One region of the Paenibacillus amylolyticus genome, then DNA from elsewhere that is predicted to be linked to it. Evidence: predicted binding sites of a transcription regulator. Region 1 holds the regulator's gene; the other holds the start of a gene.

Region 1 (3,196 bases):
ACTTCCTTAGAAATTCTGATAGCCATGAAATAGAAAGGAATACTAGCATTCACTCATTTAAAATTCCAACCATCGTTCAAATACATACAAATGGATGTTTCATTTGTATGTTGAAAGTTTCATATAGAAGAGGTATACTTTAATTAAATTTTAAACAATTTAATTTTAAATAATTAATTGGAGATGTTAATATGGATCAGGCAAAACAACTGGTGACAGATCAACGTACATTTTTTTATACAGGACAAACTAAAAATATTGAGTATCGGATTAATTCACTTCAACAGCTTAGAAAAGGAATTGAAAAGTATCAGCAACGGATTCAAGATGCACTTCGGGCAGATTTGAACAAATCAGAGGCGGAAGCTTACGGTTCCGAGATTCGCATTGTTCTGGGTGAACTGGATTTTGCATTAGAACACCTGCAGGAATGGGCTGTACCAAAACAAGTCCCAACCAATTCGGCTATGCCGGATGGGGTGAGCACCATTTACCCTGAACCATACGGAGTGGCTCTTATTATTGCACCTTGGAACTATCCTTTCCAACTGGCCTTTGGTCCACTGATTGGAGCAATTGCAGCCGGTAACTGTGCAGTTATCAAGCCTTCTGAATTAACACCAGCGGTATCTCGTCTGACATATGATCTGATTCAGGAGATCTTCCCTCAGGAGTATATCGCCGTTATGGAAGGGGAAGTTGAAGCCAGTACAGCATTGTTGAAAGAGAAGTTTGATTATATTTTCTTCACAGGAAGCACAGGTGTTGGTCGCATTGTTATGAAGGCAGCTGCGGAGCATTTGACTCCTGTAACCCTGGAGCTAGGGGGCAAGAGTCCTGCTATTGTCCATAACGATGCAGAACTGAAGCTGGTGGCCCAGCGTATTGTTCGTGGTAAGTTCCTGAATGCAGGCCAAACTTGCGTTGCTCCGGATTATTTGCTTGTACATGAACAAGTTCATGACGAATTGATCAATCTGATTGGCGCAGAGATCAAAGATAAATTTGGGGACGATGTGTTACAGAACGCTGATTTCCCGCATATTGTTAACTCGCGTAACTTTGATCGGTTGTCGAAATTCCTAACAGATGGCAAAACGCTGATTGGTGGACGTTCTGTACGAGAGCAGTTGCTCATTGAGCCGACTGTACTTGGAGATGTGAACTGGGAATCAGCTGTCATGCAAGAAGAGATCTTTGGTCCGATTCTTCCTGTATTTACGTACAGTGACCTGAATCCTATGCTAGATGAGATTGTTCGCCGGCCAAAACCATTGGCGCTATATCTCTTCACACAGGATGAGCAGCTGCAGGATCAGGTTCTGAATCAAGTATCCTTCGGTGGGGGATGTATTAATGACACACTTTCTCATATGACTTCACACTACCTCCCGTTTGGTGGTGTAGGAGAGAGCGGTATGGGCTCATATCACGGACAACAGAGCTTTGATGTGTTCTCGCATCACAAGAGTGTTCTGAAACGCAGTGAATAATTAGCCGCTAAAATAACATAAACATGAAAAAAAGAGGTTGTCCTGTTGATCAGGATAACCTCTTTCGTATTTCATTACATCTAGTTTTGTTACTCAAGTTAAATATTAATGAATATCTCGGAAAAGGCCAATGACTTTACCCAGAATACTAACATGTTTCAAACGTAAAGGTTCGAAGGTCGCATTCTCCGGTTGAAGGCGAATATGATCTTTCTCTTTATAGAACGTTTTCACTGTAGCTTCATCGTCTTCAGTCATTGCAACGACGATATCACCGTTATCAGCAGTTTGCTGTTGACGGACAATAACGTAATCTCCGTTAACGATTCCAGCTTCCACCATGCTATCTCCGACTACCGAAAGCATAAACACTTTCTGTTCGCCTACATAATGTGTAGGAAGAGGGAAGTAGTCTTCAATGTTCTCGGTTGCAGTGATTGGAACCCCGGCTGTAACCTTACCAACAACAGGAATACGTGCAACGCTATGAGCAAATTGATGAGAATGCTCAGATTCTTCTTGGCTCAAAAGCTCAATGGCTCTTGGCTTGGTAGGGTCGCGTCGGATCAAACCTTTTTTCTCCAAACGATCCAAATGTCCATGTACTGTTGAGCTGGAAGCCAGTCCAACCGCTTCACCAATTTCCCGTACGGAAGGAGGATACCCCTTCAACCGGACTTCATTTCGTATAAACTCCAGAATAGCCTGCTGCCTGCTGGATATCTTCGACATACCGTATCAACCCCATTTTAGTAACGTTTGGGAAAATTATAACATAGAACCTCCGTTCGTACAAACATAAGTTCTAAATAAAATAGCATTAAATCAGTGTTTTTTAGCTTATAGAACAGAAATTGTCCAAAAGTCAGAGCATAATACTGCAAATGTTTTGTAAAAGGACTTGAAATAAGATATTTCTCCTTCAAAAAAGAAGCGAACAATTGTTCTAAAAATCTATTGAACAAAACAAGTGTTCGTGTTATATTGATTCCAACAGATAGGAACAAACGTTTGGAGGCGGGTATTTAATGAGATATTCTACTTATCAAAGCATTTATGAACCAATGAATTCGGAACTGGTGAAGTCTAACATAGGGAACTACAAGAAGGTTTTAGCGCGTTTCAAGATTTCTTCATGGATGTTAAAGGTAGTCATTACCTCTATGATTATATTTATTGGATGCAGCACCGTTTTAACTGTATTTGCCGGCAATGAGAATGCTGTTCTGCCTGGAGGAAAGATAGCTGTTTCACAAGGGGAAACATTATGGAGTATTTCTTTGGAACATAAACCGACGAATATGGATACACGTATATATATAGAAGCAATTAAGAAAGTGAATCAACTTCATACAACTTCCATCCAAGTGGGACAAGTACTAGCTCTACCGCAATTTGCAGAATAAAATGCACATCAATGAGTGTTAGCGCGTGTCAGCTTGACAAGCAGCCTTTATAATGGCAAAGTTAATATGACTTTGTATTTTTGGAGGGGACAAGCTTGGATATAGATAGTCTGGTAGCACGCATTAACGAATTGGCTCGTAAGCAAAAGTCCACTGGATTGTCGGAGGAAGAGCTTGCTGAACGTGCCGAGCTAAGAGAGATTTATTTGAGTAATATTCGCAGCAATTTCAGACAACAACTGGATACCATTGAGATTGTTGATGATGAGAATGACAAAGGCCACCAAGGCAAACTCA
Region 2 (3,196 bases), on a different replicon from region 1:
TTACTATTTCACCAGTCAATAGATTTTTTTATTTATTAACTAGGAGGTTGATAATAATGAAAATCACTGGACTTAATAATATTGAAAAACAGCTCAAAAAAATTAGTGAGAACGTTAAGAAGCAGGTTGAAGGCCCTGTTAGATTTGATGAGATGTTTAACACAACGTTCATGAATGAGAACACTGATTTTGGTAATATTAACGATTTTTTCGAGAATAGTCCTTTTGAAATGAAAAGTCAGCTGGATCTTGAAAATATTAATGAACGTGAGTTAGATGATTATGTAGCAGCTAATACTAAATTTAAGTTGTGGTCCGAAATGAAGCAAGCGGCTGGAGTAATCTATGTTAAAAATAAATTAAATAAGTGAAATCCGTAGTATTTAGCGCACAAATCCGATGATATTATAATTCCATAGAAGTATGACCAAAGAGAGAAGGTAAGGAAAGATTTCCTACCTTCTTTTTGTTTTGTCAGAAAGCTGGTAACCGATTGAGGGTAAGATCATGATTAATCAACTGGCAGAGTGAAAAACGAAACCGACCGAATGACAGAGAGTTATCCTTTTCCGTACGGAGTAAGGATGCGTAAGGGTAATAACCAGCCAGCACCTAAACTCACTACAGCAAACTTGAGGAAGCTGTCTGAGTCACCTATACCGATAAGGGCAATAACGTCATCAAGAATGGGACAACCAAACTGATCTGGTCGGTAACAGCTGTCGATGAGAATGAATCTGAAAGATGTCGTATTGAACACTCTCTCTTGAAGTCCAATCATGGATTGAGTAGCTTGTCGAGGACATGCTTTTACACAGTGCTGGTTCTTCGGAAGTTCTTTGAGTTGTAGATCCTCGCAGACCATTCAGAATGTCCTGTTGATACGTTTTCCCTAGATTTTTATAAGGAATGGGAAGGATATACGCATTAATCCAATGAACAATAGATCATTTTCTCTTTCGCCACTTGAGATAATATGGGGGTCGCTTGAAAGTCTCTTCTCAGCTCATCAATCAGCAGGAAAGCAAACTTTAAGTGCAAGCATGAGGAGATCAATCAACTTGAGCAAGAATGAATACAGGGGTGGTTTACTAGAATTTAAATTCCATTATGCGGCATCTTTAAAAGATAGAAACCAAAAGAGGATATTGATTTAATCTATTCTAATGGTCAACGAAAGATGAAGTTCTTGATGAACAAGCCAAGATAGCGTTGCCTAATTAGCATGGTGATTTGTTACCAGTTTGAGATGGAAATCCATTGTTTATCTGATCTATCCTGCTAGTGCTCATACCAAAACATGAGCAATCCACAACTAAACGCAACTAGAGGCCAGTTTTCTCCCTATGACCTTATCTCGAAAGAATATAAATATTTACCTCTTGCATAAAGAACGTATGTTCGGTTTATAATATATACAAACATACGTTCTTAAATGTACAGGAGTGATTTCAGTGTTGGCTAAGCAGCGAACCATTATGCTCATCGACATGCAGTCGTTTTATGCTTCAGTCGAAAAGGCAAAAATGCCTCAATACAAAAATAGACCACTCGCCGTCGCAGGAGACCCCGCAAGACGCTCTGGAATTATCCTTGCCGCTTGTCCACTAGCCAAAGCGAAGGGTGTGTCTACCGCGGAACCACTTTGGCAGTCTCTTCAGAAGTGCCCTGAACTGATCATTGTGAGACCACACATGCAAGAATATATCGAAGTATCCACTCAAATCATGTCCATTATTGAAGAGTTCACCGATCTGGTCGAACCGTACAGTATAGACGAATTATTCGCTGATTTTACAGGGTCTATGCATCTATTCGGTAATGATCCAATCGATTTGGCCAAGCAAATTCAAGACAAAATCTATAATGAAACAGGCGTTTACGCAAGAGCTGGCATTGGTGAAAACAAAATCATCAGTAAATTGTGCTGTGATATGATCGCTAAAAAAGCAGAGGGGGGTATTTTCCACTTAAAGAAAGAGGAATTACACCTCCACATTGGAGATAAGCCCATCCGCGATATGTGGGGGATCGGCTCAAGAATGGAAAAACATCTGTGGAAGATGGGCATCCGAACCATTAGAGACCTGGCGAATACGCCTCTTTCCAAGTTAAGAAGTAAGTGGGGTGTTAATGGAGAAGTCATTTGGCGAGTCGCAAATGGACTCGACAATTCGCCGGTAACCGTCAACACGCACAGTACACAAAAAGATATTGGAAACGGAATGACCCTACCTAGAGATTTCACAGAGGCTTGGGAGATCGAAGTGGTTATTCTCGATAATCTGCACAGAAGTATGCAGAAGAGCCCGCAAAAAGTGACTGATGAGCAGTGTAGTATCCGTAAGTGTATCTGGAGCGGATTTTGACCACCCCACTGGTTTTCACAGGCAGGTTAAACTGTCTGATCCTACAAACATAACCGTTGATGTATGCAAGATAGCCAAACGCATATTCCATCAACACTGGGATGGGCAACCTGTGCGCCGTGTAGGCGTATCCCTTTCTCAATTATCCAACGCGGATACATATCAACTATCTTTTTTTGATGATCAGGAGCAGAAACAGGCCATTGATCAGGTGATCGCTAGTAACCACCTGGCGATTCATGAATTTGCACAAATTTGGTTTGTGGAGGAGAATGAACTTTATTTATCTGCGGTTCAATATGTAACTAAATATCTGAGGTATTATTAATAGCAAGCAGTTTGATAAGTACAAAGCCATACATCCGGATGCCAAGCCATTGAAATACGCACCAGAGATGAAACGTCAATGGAAGAATACGCTGGATGAAATCATTGTGCCTTTGGAGGATGAGTTGCGCTAAATGTCATCACGCCGCAAAAAGTGTAGTCCGGGACAAAATTAAAATTTATGCACCATTCAATAATAAAAATAAAAACCCACTCTGTTTCTATATATAGAGTGGGTTTATAGCTTTATTGTGGAAGTTTGGCATCTACTGACTTTGTACCCGAGATAATATCAGTAACTAAAGACTGTGCGTTGTTACTATAACTGCTTAAACTACCTGATGGTTGTATAGCCAAATCAATATATTTTTCATAGTTGTTATACAAATCAAAAGTTTCATCATAAATAGATTGATATTCTTGAGGAGGCAAATCCAACTTCTTAATTGTATTACTAACTTCGCTTCTGGACTGTTCTAGAGTCCCTATATCACCTTGTT

The links. Region 1 encodes LexA, which represses DNA repair genes until DNA is damaged. Its sites were predicted from a motif close to CGAACATATGTTCG; they were not measured.
Region 2: V6668_RS31250 (DNA polymerase IV) is a predicted target of LexA. The motif match lies at 1,391-1,404, and genes of this name have one in related genera.

The regions. Positions count from the first base shown of each region.
Region 1 covers NZ_CP145892.1:4,017,710-4,020,905, reverse strand. The annotation lists gene V6668_RS17850 (aldehyde dehydrogenase) at 192-1,493, shown strand; gene lexA (transcriptional repressor LexA) at 1,599-2,225, opposite strand; gene V6668_RS17840 (LysM peptidoglycan-binding domain-containing protein) at 2,522-2,899, shown strand; gene V6668_RS17835 (DUF896 domain-containing protein) at 2,995-3,196, shown strand, end outside.
Region 2 covers NZ_CP145893.1:241,357-244,552, reverse strand. The annotation lists gene V6668_RS31255 (hypothetical protein) at 57-371, shown strand; gene V6668_RS31250 (DNA polymerase IV) at 1,458-2,369, shown strand; partial or broken gene polYB (DNA polymerase IV) at 2,326-2,481, shown strand; partial or broken gene V6668_RS31240 (hypothetical protein) at 2,602-2,830, shown strand.